Regions from separate parts of the Planococcus faecalis genome, predicted to be linked through region 2. Evidence: riboswitches for the same ligand, from Rfam matches in the RefSeq annotation. Region 2 holds a riboswitch; the other holds the start of a gene.

Region 1 (7,587 bases), 320 kb from region 2:
AAATATCAGACAAACTTAACAACTGTAGTTCGCGATTTTGTCCAAGCAAATGGCATGTCGGGAACGGGTGGCAAGGATCAAGCTTTATTCATTGGCGATGCCGCAAACTTTAAACTGTCTGAGCTAAAAGTGAATTACGAAGCAGATCCTTTGGAACAACAAGCAGCAACAGGAAAAACAATCGCCACTGCACAAAGTGATTTCAGAAAACTTGTCAGTCAACTCGGTGCAGAAAGTCAATCAGCGACCAACTCGGTTGCCAATCATAGTGCAGCACTTCAAGCGACAGAAAACCGCAGACAATCCGTAACGGGTGTTTCGCTCGATGAAGAAATGGCCAATTTGATCAAGTACCAGCATTCCTATAATGCGGCAGCGCGGTTAGTATCAATGACGGATCAAATGCTGGATACCATTATTAACCGAATGGGTAGCTAATAGCAGAAGCAACGTGGAGGGGAAAACATGAGAGTCACGCAACAGATGCTAAACCAGAATTCCATACGCAATATGAGCCAAAACTTGAGCCGCTTTGAAAAAATCAATAACCAAGTAGCGAGTGGCAAACTGCTTCACCGCCCATCGGACGACCCCAATGGTGTCAGTAAAGCGATGAACCTAAAAAGTACGCTTGCCACCAATGCACAATTCGAGCGAAACACAGGCGAAGCCAAACTGTGGATGGACGAAACCGGTCAAAACATCGACTCCATGGTCAATGCCATGCAGCGGGTGCGCGAAATAGCGGTTCAAGGAAATAATGGTACGTATTCAGAGCTGGATCAGACAGCAATGGCCGCTGAAATAGAAGAATTGACAGAGCACATGCGGCAACTGGCAAATGCTAAAGTCAATGGCAAGTCCTTGTTCAATGGTCAAAAAACCGGCGAACTGCCTTTCCCTGAAAAAGGAGACATGACGCCAAGTAGTGCGGACTTAGTCGCTAAAACCTTTACGATCGGAGAAGGCATCAGTATTCAATCGAGTGTTTTGCCCGAGCAGTTGTTTGGCGCTTCAGCTGATGCGGCGAACCTCTTTAACACATTGGAAAGCATGTCCGCCAATTTAAAGGCTGGAACTGCCATCGATTTGGAAAAAATTGATGCCGGAATTGACCGGTTGTTGACAGTGGGCGCTGAAAACGGTGCACGACAAAATCGTCTAGAAGCCGTTGAAAATCGCTTGCTTGCCAGCAATCTTGAAATCAAATCGATGTTGTCAAGAGTGGAAGATATCGATTACGCAGAAGCTGTTATCAAGCTAAAGAGCGAAGAAAGTATCTACCAAGCCAGCCTCGCCGCAACATCAAAAATCATCCAGCCAAGTTTGATGGACTTTTTGAGATAAGAAGTTATGCTGATATTACACAAACCAGCTCCGCTTTCCTGCGGGCGAGCGCCAAGCCGCTTCGTCGCTACGCTCCTGCAGGGTCTCGGCTGTCTCGCTTTCCCGCGGGAGTCTCCACTGGTTTGCTCCATATCTTAAATAAATCGAACTGGTTATTGATGATAAAGATTGCTACTAATCATTTGTTACCATGCTTCTTAGAAGAAAGAGCGGAAGGCGGCGAATCCTGGGGGATCAGCGCGAGCTGAAGACCCTGGACTGAGCAGAGCGAGGGAAGCGGCTGAAGCCGTCATAGCTGTCAACTTAAGAAAAAGGACTAACTTCTCTCGAAAGATGGTATGGAAGAATACCCATCAACGAGAGGAGTTTTTTCTATGACAGCTCCAACTACGCTCAGCTACCTGGATGCACTATTTGCATTCCTGGAACCAGAAAAGGTCGACGCCCTAGCCAAAGAAACGGGATTTATTCAACGTAAGAGAAAACTAACCGCCAGCGATTTTCTGTCGTTGCTTTTTCAGGCCCATGGAAACTTCATCGATCCGAGCTTGCAAGAACTCAGCACCAAGCTCTTGGCCGATCAGGAAATCGACATCAGTCGTACCGCAATCGATAAGAAGTTCACTAAGCAAGCTGTCCATTTTCTTCAACGGTTGGTCGAAGAGTTATTCCAGATTCAGCAATCGCTTGAACTAGCGAAACATCCAGTGGCCGTGGATTGGCCGTTTACGAGCTTGCGCATCTTAGATGCCACGCATATCGATGTGCCCAATTCATTGAAAGCGCGCGCGAAAAAAACACGCCAAACCTCCGTGAAAATCCAACATGAATTTGATGTGTTGACGGGACGACTGACCTTTTTGCGTGTCGATCTGGACAACGTCAACGACACCGTCATGGGAGGGAAACGGGTGCCGTTTCTGGACGAGCAAGAATTGTGCTTGCAAGACCTTGGCTATTTCCATTTCCACTTATTGGAGAAGATTGATGAAAACCACAACTACTTTCTCACCAAGTTTCGAAACGACGCTTATTTGGCCTATCAAAACCCGTTCCCTGCCTATCATCCGAATGGATCTGTGGTGAAGAGTAGTGAGTATCAACGCATTGAACTCGATCTCCTTTGCGAGAACATGGTACCGGGAGAAATCTTGGAACTGGAACAAGTTTACTTTGGGCACGATGCGCATTTTCCAGCACGATGTGTGCTAGTTGCCCATGGCGAAGAAGACCGACAACAGCGACTGAAAAAAATTCAGCGCCGGGCGACCAAAAGTGGGAAGAAACCCAAGCAGTTGGTTCGTGATTTAGCCAGAATAACCGGATATATGACCAACTTACCCGAACCGGTTTCAGGTTCGCACCTCGTTGAGTTGTATCGCATGCGTTGGCAAATTGAATTGATCTTTAAGGCATTGAAATCCTATTTGGAAATCGATCATTTCCGGTTGATCAAACAAGAGCGCTGGCTCTGCCATATATATGCCACATTACTGGTTTTCCTGTTAAGCCAATTGATTGCGTATCAACTTCGGAATGCGATTTGGGAAATCGAGGAGAAAGAAATTAGTGAAACCATCGCGATTCGAAGTATCGCCTGTGAGTTTTTGGCACAAATGTATGAAGCCGTCAAACAAAAAAAGAAGACGCTTCTGGCTTTTGTCCCCTTGATTTCCCACTTACTCAGCAGGACTGCACGGAAGCCGAATTCCGCTAAAGGAACAGCCTTGAAACGCCTTCAACTCAACTAGAATTACCCACCCACCCACAGCCTCCCCCAAAAAAGGGAGGCTAGTTGGCGTTCTTAGTTATCACCATTTCCGATATTCCCCTAATTCAAACCCCCATATCGTACAAATTTAATGGGCATACTCCACGTTATTTCTTAAGTTGACAGCTATGGGCTGAAGCCGTGCCCCCCGGAAAGCGTCCGCCTGGAGCGATTTCTTCCGCACAAGCTACATAGAAAAAAGAGCAGGCACCCCGCGGGGTGCCTGCTCTTTTTTTGTTATCCCTTAATGGTATTAACTAATCCCATCATGTCATCTGCGTAGGAAATCGCTCTTCCTTGTGATTGAAATAGCCGTTGCGTGGAAATCAATTCCGCCATCTCATCAGTCAAATCAACATTGGACATTTCCAACGCGCCTTGTTTGATGCCAATCGTTCCATCCGTTTGCTGGGACAAATCGATTAACTGTAAATTACCATTTGCGAGTTGTTCAGCTTCAGTACCGGTCAGGCGGAAAAGATTGCCACCTATTTTTTCGAGTGAGCCTTGCCGGTTTATCTGGGCAACACCCATTTGGATTTCAGTAGGTTGCTTAGTGGCATCGGTATAAGAAATTTCCAAAGTGCCATTCCCGCTTAACTGAATATCCTTATAATCAGCATCAAAAACGACGGGCTGATTGGTAGCGCCGAGTACCGCATCCCCGTTCGAGGTAACCAAACGCACTTGATTGGAGTTGGGAACTGGTTGAACTTGAAAAGATCCATCTTTTGTATAAAAAGTATTGCCTTCAGCGGCAATGCGGAAGTAGGCGGATTCCCCTTGGATCATAAAATCGAGAGGGCGATCGGTTTGGCGAATCGAACCTGGCTCATTGCGAACAGCGGTTTGGGACAGAATCGCGCCGGCGCCAATCCGTAAACCGTAAGGCGTGGTTCGTCCAATTTCATTTTGTTGGCCGACTTGTTTTTCGATAGACTGGACGAGTGCATCTGAAAAACTCGCTTCTTGACGTTTATAGCCATTGGTGTTGACGTTGGCGATATTGTTGCCAATCAAGTCGATTTTCTTTTGCAGTTCACTCATCGTGTTACTCGCAGTATTCATTTGGATATTCAATGGTTCACTTCCTCCTAAACGCGTCCGATTTCATTGACGGCTTTTTCCATGCTGCGGTCGTATGCTTGAATTACTTTTTGGTTGGATTCGAAGCCGCGGTATGTCGTCATCATGTCTGTCATGGTTTTGGTCAAGTCCACATTCGATTGTTCAATAAACCCTTGTTTTAAAAAGCTGTTTGTGCCAGCAAGTCGAGCAACATTATCGATAAACTGAGGAGCAGCTTCTGCATCTCCCGTCCAGCGTAAAAGATTCTGACCTTCTTTTACAAATTGCTGTGGGTTGTCCGTGTGACCAATCCACAAGCGATCGCCTTGTGTACCATCTGCTAGAATAAGTTGGCCATTGTCTTGGACAGTAAAATCGGCTGAACCAACTTGAATGGGTTGTTGGTTTTCGCCGAGAACAGGAAATCCGTCACTAGTCGTTAAAAATCCTTCAGTGTTTACTGCGAAAGAGCCGTTTTTTGTGTAACGCATCTCACCGTTTTCAGCAGTCACTGCGAAAACCATCGTCCCTTTTTGTTGGGTATCCGTGTTTAGTGGTAATAATTCATCCAACAACGCCATATCTGTTGAATTTCCAGTTTCTCGTAACGGACCTTGAAGAAAAGACGGAATACCCTCCTGTGTATATACTCCTGTAGTCAAACTACCGATATTTTGGGGGACTATTGTACCTTTTTTTCCATTTTCGATCGCTACGATGAGTTGGTCTGGAAATGCTCGTAAGACTGCTTTGTCTTCTTTAAATCCTGGAGTATTGGCGTTTGATAGGTTATTTGTCAATATTTGTTGATTCCTATTATTGGCCATCATCCCTGATGTAGCAGTATATAATCCGCGAAACATAGGTTTTTCTCCTTCTTATTAACATAATGATAGATATCGCGTAGCATAACATTAACGAATGAATAAAAATAGTGTCTTATTGATTAATATGGAAGAAATATCATTTTATATTTATAAAAAGAAAAATATACAAAATTATTGAAACATGATACTATCACTTTGTTATTAATTTTTGAAAATAGTACAAAATGATGAGTTTAATAAAAAAATAATAGAATATCATAATGAAAATGGCAAACTTACTCGAAAGGTAAAGACGCAAAGCTACGGGCCTAAATACACAGTGTACAAGGTAGCCGGGTTACCTAAGTGGTATATTTGATAAAAATCCACTTTTTTAAAGTGGATTTTTATTAGCATATTGATTGTAAAAAAAAGGAGTTTATCGATGAATATATTCCCTAAATCTCTAGAGACCATGGAACAAGCTTTATCGGCTTCTACACTTAAACAGCGAGTTCATTCAGCGAATATCGCCAATGTAGATACGGCTAATTACAAAAGCAAAAAAGTAGATTTCCAAGCAGCGCTCGATACAGCGATGAATCAGCAAAGTCTTTCAAGCTATAAAACAGACAATCGCCACCTGTCGTTTAGCAATGAAGCTACTGTAGGATCGACTAAAATCTTAACAAACAACTCAACCCAATATAATAACAATGGCAATAATGTCGACATGGATGTCGAGATGGCTGAACTGGCAAAAAACCAATTATGGTACAACGCCGTAACCGAACGGGTCAACGGCAAACTCAACAGTCTTAGCTCTGTTATTAATGGAGGGAGATAACAAAAATGAGTTTATTCAGCGGATTTAATATTAGTGCTTCGGGGCTGACGGCTAACCGAATGCGCATGGATGTGGTCTCTGCGAACATCGCAAACGCCAATACGAACCGTGCCGAATTAGTGGACGGGGAATGGGTGCCGTACCGCAGAAAATCAGTTGAGTTGTCTCAAAGTGGAACCTCGCCTTTTGCCAATCAATTGCAGTCGGCAATGAACAGGGGAAACACTGCAGTGACAGGTGTTAACGTGTCGGAAATTAGAGAAGACCAGACGCCTTTTACACTAACGTATGATCCGGAACATCCAGATGCTGGAGAAGACGGCTATGTTCGTTCATCCAACGTGGATCCACTAAAAGAAATGGTCGATTTGATGTCGGCAACTCGTTCATACGAAGCAAACGTCACGGCATTAAATGCATCAAAAAGCATGTTTATGAAAGCTTTGGAAATCGGCAAATAATACACTTTACTTAAGGTGAAAGAAATTGCTCCAGGCGGACGCTTTCCAAGAGATGGTCCACAGGAATTTGGACCATCTCCTTGCGACGAAGCTAGCGCAGCGATGCAGGAGCAGCGGTTTCCTAGTAGCACCTACTTAAAATAGTCGCCGCCTTCCGCTTTTTCTTCTAAGAGTCGTGAAATAATAAGAAGAAACTATTGATTTTAACTAGTGAAACATAGAGTTAGTTTGCTATAAGTCTTTATGAAGTAGTGCGAAATTGAAAGTTCGATTTTTAATTCACCAACTTTCTAAGCGTAGGCGCGTCCACGGGCTAGGCGAAGTAAGAAGACAGGCGTTCTTTGCCTGGCTTCTTACGAGAGCCATGCCCAGAGCGGCCGAAGCGGTATATAAAAAAATTATCCTACTATAACTACCTAGGAGGCACCATGGAAAAAATCAGCGGGATTCAAACGCCTTTTATTCAAAACCAATTATTCGACAAAGTGAAGCTGGACAACAAAGTTGAAGGGTTCGGGGAAATATTCAAAGATGCATTAAAAGGAGTAAGCAAAGCACAAAACGAATCAGATAAATTGACCAATCAATTGGTGACAGGAGAAGTTCAGGATGTTCATGAAGTAATGATCGCTTCGCAAAAGGCCAGCTTGTCGTTGCAAATGACGATGCAGGTACGAAATAAAGTGGTTGAAGCTTATCAAGAAGTGATGAGAATGCAAGTATGATTGAAACCGGCAGGATGATGATGAAATGAAAGAAAAGCTTTTAGTATTCAAAACGAAAATGAGCGAATCATGGACCAGTTTTTCTCCTGTAACGAAATGGTCTGTTATCGGCTCTTTTTTTATCACATTAATGATTTTAGGAATCTTCGTTTTCTTTAGCAATCAATCTAATTTTTCTGTATTGTATTCTGATTTGACGGCGGCCGAAGCTGGTGAAATCAAGACGGCGATTGAAGAACAAGCAATTCCTGTGGAAGTGTCGGCAGATGGTAAAACGATCAGTGTGCCTGAAGAGCATTTGGCTAATTTGAAAGTAAGTTTAGCAGCTGAAGGCATTCCGAAAAACGGCAATGTCAATTACGGTACGTTTAGTGAAAATATGGGGCTTGGGATGACCGATCGTCATTTTGATGTGGTTGAACGGGATGCGATGCAAAATGAGTTAGCGTATTTGATTGAGCAAATTGACGGAGTGACAGAAGCCAATGTCATGATTACGTTGCCAAAAGAAAATATTTGGATTACCGACGAAGAGCAAACGTCAACGGCTTCGATTGTGGTT
Region 2 (7,587 bases):
CGCTCTCCTGATGTTATCCCTGCAAAGGAAGAGGATTGGGGAACGGAGTACTTGGGATTAGAGGTAGCGATGAAAATTGTAGCTGATGTCAGTGAAGCGATTCAGCATATCAATACGTATGGTACAAAGCATTCCGAAGCAATCATTTCGAAAAACTCGGAAAACGTCGATCAATTTTTTATGGAAATCGATGCTTCCGCTGTTTATCACAACGCATCCACTCGATTTACAGATGGGTTTGAATTTGGTTTTGGTGCCGAAATTGGTATTAGTACGCAAAAACTTCATGCACGTGGACCAATGGGCTTGCCTGCTTTAACATCGACTAAGTACATCGTGCGTGGCAATGGCCAAGTAAAGTAAAGGTTCTATCATCGAAAAAAGACAGAGAGCAACTTGCTCCCTGTCTTTTTTATACCTGCACTTTTGTTCGATTATGCTTCCACATCATGTACCGGAAGCGAATCGTACAGCCGATACAATAGCCCATCAACGCAACACCTGCTGCGATAATGACCATAATACTGAAGACAAAGCCCAACGATGGTATGCCAAAAGAAAAGAAAATCAAGGACAGTCCTAAGGAAATTGTCGCAATCCACTGGTTAAACAATTGCTGATCTTTATCTTCTTGCTGATAACTTGCCGCCGGCTTTTTCAAAAAGAGATGGCCCAATTGAATCACTGGATTTTTCTTTGTCACTAATGTATAAGCTCCAACAACAAACGGCAACAGTAAAATGGCTGGATGGAACAACAACGCCGCTACGACAGTAACGACAACAAACGTCTGATTGGTTTGAACAAGGGGTTTTGGAATGGTCATAAGCGCGCCTCCTTCGATTACAACCTATTATACCTAGTGTCTTACTTGGTATAAAGTTATTTGCCTGAAAAAGTGCGAATCACCATACGTTGAGTCAGTAATTATTTTTAGTGAAAGTTTTACTCAGGGACTTTTCTTACATCAATTGTGAAATGAACAGTGTGGCCATTCCAAAATAAATGAGCAGAGATAGAATATCGTTGATGGTAGTAATCAGTGGACCGGAAGCAACGGCTGGATCAATATTGAATCGGTACAGAATCAGTGGGATAATAGTTCCGGCTAAAGTACCAATAATTAAAGTCATTAATAGAGAGCCACCCACGACAATTCCTAAAATAAAGCTACCTTGCCATACATAAGCAATCAATAAAATAAGAACAGAACAAATCACGCCAATAATGATGCCGACCCATAATTCTCGGATGATCAGTTTAACGGTTTGCTTGAAATCTAGCTTTTGCGAAGCTAGTCCACGAACAACAACAGATAGGGATTGTGTGCCGGTATTTCCAGTCATCCCAGCAATCAACGGCATAAAAAAGGTTAATGCGACAACTGCTTGCAACGTATCTTCAAAACGGCTAATGATGCTGCCTGAAAATAGACCAATGAACAGCAGGAGGATTAGCCAAGGAAGGCGACGATAAGCTGCCGTCCAAGCCGGAGTATTAAAATCAATCGATTTACCAGATGCCGAAAGTTTTTCAATGTCTTCATTGGCTTCTTGCATCACGACATCAATGACGTCATCAACCGTTACAACCCCTGCGAGTGTATTGTCATGTTCCACAATGGGCAATGTCACAAAGTCATAGCGGCTAATGATGTGTGCCACATCTTCTTGGTCCATCAATACATCAGCTTTGACGACGCGGTTGTACATAATGTCTTCTACTTTATCCTCAAGATTTCCAAGAATTAAATCCTTATAGGAAATCACGCCGCGTAGTTTTTTATCTTCGTCTACTACGTAAAGGTAATTGAGATACTCCGCTATTTCTGCAAAATGCTTGATTTTATCAATAGCATCTCGAATTGTATAATGCCGTGGAATCCATACGTAACGGTTATTCATAAGACGTCCTGCAGTTTCTGGCGGATAATTGATCGTTCTTTGAACAAATTTAGAATCGTCTTGGTTAATTTGAGATAACAATTCGTTAATGCGATCAGGCTCTAAATCATCTAAGAATAAAGCCAAATCATCGTTATCCATACGATCCAACACTTTTTTTGATTTTTCTACACCCAATTTTTGCAGAATTTCGGCTTGCTCTGTTTTAGGCAGCTCTTGCATTAAATCTGTGAGTTGAAAAATCGTTAAATACAACAAAAATTTGTTTCGATGTTTTTCTGGCAAATGTCGATAATGAACACCCATATCGTAAGGTTGGAGTTCACTCAATATTGCCTGAAATTCATTACTATTGCCTTCTTGTAAAGACTGAATTAATGCCAATGTAATTTCGTCTTCACGTATTGCTGTAGACATTGTAGGTCACTCCTTAGTAATAAAAGATGTAGACAAATCCTACTGTTGATTATTGCCTTAAACTTCACAATTTGAAAGGGCTATTTAAAAAAGGTAGTAAAATCTCATAAATTAACATATAATAATGAAAATCTGAAAAAGGCAAACTCCATCGAAAGAGGAGGACGCAAAGCCATGAGCCTACCCGTTGAAAAACGCAAGGTCGTCTGGTTGCCAGGGTCTCGTTCTTTGAGCTCCGGCTTACAGAATGGGAGGATATCAGAAGATGAAAAAAATAATAATGGCAGGTGTGTGTTTGTTGATTATGCTGACACAAAGTGGAGTGAGTGCACAAGCAGCTGAGACGGAAGTCAAAGCTACCTGGTTATGGAATCCGTGGATGATTTATAGCGATGAAGCGGGAACCCTTGCTTTTTTAGACAGTAAGGATGTCAATAAAGTCTACGTGCAGATTGACGCGGATATTCCCGTGGATGTCTATAAAAGGTTTATTGAAAAAGCGGGACTATTAGGAATGACGATTTACGCATTGGACGGTGCTAGTGACTGGGTAGCACCAAAGGGCTTTACCAAGCAAGATCGGTTGATGAACTGGTTATCGTCTTATCAACAAGGTGCTTTGCAAGCTCAAAAATTTGCAGGTGTTCATTTGGATGTAGAGCCTTACCTTTATAGCGGTTGGAATACGAACCGAGCGGCCACTGTAAAATCCTATCAAGCCCTTTTGAGTAAAGCTAGTGCTAGTACAGCTGCAATGAACTTACCCCTTGAAGCAGATTTGCCTTTTTGGTTTGATGAAATCACTTATAAAAATATTTATGGCAAAGGGATACTTGCAGAGTGGGTGATTGCTAACACACATAGTGTGACCTTGATGGCTTATAGAGATTCTGCTGCTTTGATTACAGAACTTGTAAAGAACGAAGTGGCCTATGCAGAAAAATACGGCAAATCAGTAGTAGTCGGAGTTGAAACTGGTGAGACTGATGAAGGCGACAACATTTCTTTCTATGAAGAGGGCGAAACTTTCATGGAAGGTGAATTAGCTGCAGTAACTGCACACTATGCAGGGATACCTGGTTTTGGCGGCGTCGCGATTCACCACGTAGATAGCTGGAAAACGATGACACCCTAAAAAAACAGCAAGGTTGGCCGGTATGGCTCAACCTTGCTGTTTTTTTATGATTTACTCATCTATAAAACCATAAACCGGACACGCTACTAACATGTCCGGTTTATATCACTGAGTGTTGCCAAAAGTTTCTTGAAGAATGTAATACGATTGCTTCAAGCGTTCTTTGGATTGTGGCAGTCCCCATGTGTCCCATGAATACTGGGCTGCTTGAGTTGCAGTAAAGGTTTCAGTTGCTTTACCATTATCATCCGTTAAACTAGCAGCGACATCTATTCCTTCAATTGTTCTCGAAGCCTCAATGCCGTCTTGTTGAAGATCCCCTGTAAATTCTCGTTTTGCCGGATCTTTAGCATTCAGCAACATCCAAGGAATTCGGATTTCCATGATGCCTGTTTTTTCATCGTAGTAATAATCGTTCAAAGAATCATAGTTTTCATGCTCCGGATTGGCAATACCAAATCGGAAAACACCGGTTTCATAAGAAGAAAATGGCAGTGTTTCTCCAGTATCGGGACGCACAAATTCTTTGTTCAATGCGAGTCGAATCGGATGGAAAGTCGACTCAATATTTTCTTCTGCAGGAATCATCTTTAAACGGTTGTGATAATCATAATAGAAGCTGTCGTAATCGCCTGCAACTTGCATTTGTGCTTGTTTTAAATCGTTCATCTTCAACTGAAAATCTGCGAGAAATTCTGTTTTCCCCAACGCATCAACTGCAATGCCTTGGTCTTCACGAATACTAAAGTACAAATTGAAATCCTGTTCAGTCCACCAGGTTTTATCGGTAGGATCGAATTGGGCTTTGATGTAAACGTAGCGCTCATCTGAATCCATGGTCAAGGTTCTGAGGGCACCGTTGTCTTTTTCGTATAGCTTTTGCCCATCTTGCCAATCATCTTCACCATCGACTTTCACTTTATGACGATCAAAGCTCAACAATCCGAATTGCTGCTCATTTGTTTGAGCATTGGACCAAAATGGCCGTTCGTTTGGATTGTCATACTCCATCGTATTCCACGTACGCTTAAACCACTCATCTTGCCATGTGAAAACCATACCGCCCATCAGTCCTTCTTCAAGGATATCCTCATACATATGGCTGACGATTTCGCCTTGCTGTTGTTCAGAGATAAACCCTTGGTTCCAACCGAACGGATTTTCATGAGTCATGCCGCGAGAAGAAGGAATACCGAACTCGGCGATGACAATTGGCATATCGTGAGAATCGTTCAAATCCTTCAAGTAGCCGGCGTAGTTATTGAATTCCCCGCGGTGGTCTACGTATTCAGTGTATCGTTCTTCTAAATTCAAGAAATCTGGATAGTACGGGTAAACATGATAAGAAGCGAACATGCCAACTGTATCCGTGATGCCTTTGGTTTTAATGTGATTTGGATCGACAGTTGCCATATCTTCTTGTTCACTTGGCTCTGCTGGTTGGTCCACATTATCTGTCGTTACCCAGTTAGTAAAACTCAAAGGACGCATACTTTGGTAGGTATCTAGTTCGTACGATGCTAACAAGTCCAGCTGCTGTGCCAACCAATTTTCCATCGGGTTGGCCTCTTCTGTGTATACATGCGTACCTTGAAAATCACCAAGCTCAGGATAATCAAGTTCCATTTGTTGAACCGTAAACGGATACCATTCGATACCAATCATCCAACCAATAACGTAAGAGGAGATGTCAGTTTTGTAGGTACCATATGCATGGCCAGGTTCTTGTTCGACAACAGCATCACCGTGAATAACGTCTACTATTTTCTGAACCTCATTTTGGAAACGCTCAGTAATCTCAGGAGTAAAGGCGTCGAGTGTTTCAACTAGTGGCTCTTCATCAATCCAGACGCCGTGGTACAGGTAAAGTGGCTGTTTAGCACTTGCATTATAAGCAGCAAATGCTTCATAGAAAGCAGGCGGGTGAAGCGTATACACACGAATCGCATTGGCATTCATCTCACCGATCGCTTTAAACCAGCGGTCGTATTCCTCACGCGAGATTGCGGCTTCTCCAGGAAACGTTCCGGGCTTAGCCATGCCCATATTAACGCCTTTAATCGTAAATGGCTGCCATTCGCCATCTTCATACACTTCGAATGTCTGTCCGTTTACACGGGAAGGATAAGAAATACCTTCTTCCTTAGCAACTTCTTTAACTGCTGTAACTTGTGATTCTTTGTCTTCTGCATTTGCTAAAATAGCTTCCATCATTGGTACATAGGTCTTCCAATAAAAACTCTTTTCAGCATCTAACGATTCCATGGAAAGGAATGAGCGCATTTTTGCAAAACCAGAATAACGGTAAAAGTTTGGAACATCGTCAATATCGACAAAATCACCTGCAAAATAGTATAGATCTGCACCGTATTTAGACTGGTGGAATACAGCTGGAAAGCTCTGTGGAATTCCTGCTTTTTCTAGCTTTTCACTACCTGTAGCTTGCAGGTCCCACTGATAATCTGCTAAGACATCCGTTCCTTCAGTGGCTTCATTAATATCAAACCAATAACCAAAAGAAGGGCTATCCGTTAAGTTGAATTGAGCGGTGCCTTGTTCAGTAAAGGTAAGATGAAGACCGTCAGAACCGATTTCACCTGCTTCTTCAGAAAGAACTACAATTTCGCCGGTATCGTCATTAACCAATATAAATCCAGCACCTTTAAAATGCCACTTGGCCTCATTTTTCTCGTAGTTATCAATAATCCATTGAGGGATTTCACTGTCAGAAGAGTCAAGATCGACAAAGTAACGACCACTCCAGCCACTCCACTCCAAGCCAAGAAATTTGTTTATGTCTGTTGCGACTTCTTTAGGCGTTGGAGAAGCAAATGTATTAAACTCCATTACCAAATCAGTGCCTTCAGCTTGAACTTGTTGCTTAATCGTGTTCCACTCAGCCATACTCAGTCCGCCGGTAATCATGGATGAACTGCCAGGCTTTTTCTCGGTCGTTTGCCATGGTAAATTTTCTTCGTAAACTCCGTAGGAATCTGCAAGATAGATCAGGTCAGTTCCAGACAAGTCTCCGGGTAAATCACGAGTAGTGTAGCTTTCTTCTTTTTCATTAGGGACGAAGCCATAATAATCTGTGTCGGCCAGATAAGCTTCTCCAGATTCACTTACGTAACGTTGATGATTTAATAGCCAAGTCAGGCCTTTATGCTCCCGGTAGCTTTCAGTAGGAACCGTTTTATCAATGATTGCAATAGTGACTGTTTTTTCATCTTTAAAAAACCATATGATAATAGGGAGTGCCAACAAAATAATGACTCCGAATAAGTATAGAAATGTCTTTTTCATACATACCACTCTTCTCTATTTACAAAATATAACTCACAAGTCATTATAGCTTAAAAGTCACTATAAATAGAAAGAAATTACCTGATTTTTTAAAGAGCCAAATTTTATCACAAGAAAATTGGGACACTGCTTGAGAATGTATCAATGACGTAAGAAGGCGAATGATCTAGCCATCCGGACGTAGAAAGACGCTGACGAAAGAGTCTGCAATAAAGGTTCTACACACTATCTTTATATGGAGTCGTACCGAGTAATCGCTTATCTAGCCCTACTATGTCGAATTTTCGAATAACGTGTTTGAGTAATTGTTTGTTGGAACTCTCAAAAATTTTTACTACGCTGCTTATCTAAATAAATATTCCGATCAGTGCTTCCGATTTGACGCGTATGCAATCAAATTTGCGAGGGTGCATAATTCATCTCAGTAAACGATTTTTTCTCTTATTCTAACTAAAAAGCGTTCGTAAAAGCGTCTGTAATTCCCGAACGTTCGTAAATTGATTTACTACATTTGCGAACGCTTTTTCCGGTCATTTTTAGTCCTTTTTAAAGCGTTCGGAAAACTGCACTTTTACGAACGCTTATTTTCTGATGAAATGTCTTTGAATATAATTCCAATATGATATTATTGGTAAAACATAAAAATCATAAACATAAAAATCATAAAAAGACATCTCTGTTGAACGATAATTAAGAGGAGGATTACATTGTGGAATGGAATTGGAATAAAACGAGCATCACGCTTCCCTATTCCTATGAAAATCTTAAGAGTCTTTTAGACACCGTGTGCAAGCAAGAAAACCAATTCCCTCAGGTGGATTTTTGTAT

What was found. Region 2 has a riboswitch for cyclic di-GMP ahead of AJGP001_RS16830 (amidase). Riboswitches for the same ligand answer to the same signal wherever they lie in the genome.
Region 1: another riboswitch for cyclic di-GMP. It lies ahead of flgB (flagellar basal body rod protein FlgB); the one in region 2 lies ahead of AJGP001_RS16830 (amidase).

What each region holds. Positions count from the first base shown of each region.
Region 1 is NZ_CP019401.1:202,567-210,153, forward strand. Features, by position in the region: gene flgK (flagellar hook-associated protein FlgK) at 1-438, shown strand, start outside; gene flgL (flagellar hook-associated protein FlgL) at 466-1,347, shown strand; gene AJGP001_RS01085 (IS4 family transposase) at 1,722-3,098, shown strand; gene AJGP001_RS01090 (flagellar hook-basal body protein) at 3,356-4,198, opposite strand; gene AJGP001_RS01095 (flagellar hook-basal body protein) at 4,213-5,049, opposite strand; cyclic di-GMP riboswitch class I at 5,272-5,358, shown strand; gene flgB (flagellar basal body rod protein FlgB) at 5,438-5,839, shown strand; gene flgC (flagellar basal body rod protein FlgC) at 5,845-6,300, shown strand; gene fliE (flagellar hook-basal body complex protein FliE) at 6,729-7,025, shown strand; gene fliF (flagellar basal-body MS-ring/collar protein FliF) at 7,051-7,587, shown strand, end outside.
Region 2 is NZ_CP019401.1:3,381,142-3,388,728, reverse strand. Features, by position in the region: gene AJGP001_RS16845 (glutamate-5-semialdehyde dehydrogenase) at 1-363, shown strand, start outside; gene AJGP001_RS16840 (DUF4395 domain-containing protein) at 413-826, opposite strand; gene mgtE (magnesium transporter) at 963-2,321, opposite strand; cyclic di-GMP riboswitch class I at 2,452-2,539, shown strand; gene AJGP001_RS16830 (amidase) at 2,587-3,456, shown strand; gene AJGP001_RS16825 (hypothetical protein) at 3,562-6,759, opposite strand; gene AJGP001_RS16820 (hypothetical protein) at 7,469-7,587, shown strand, end outside.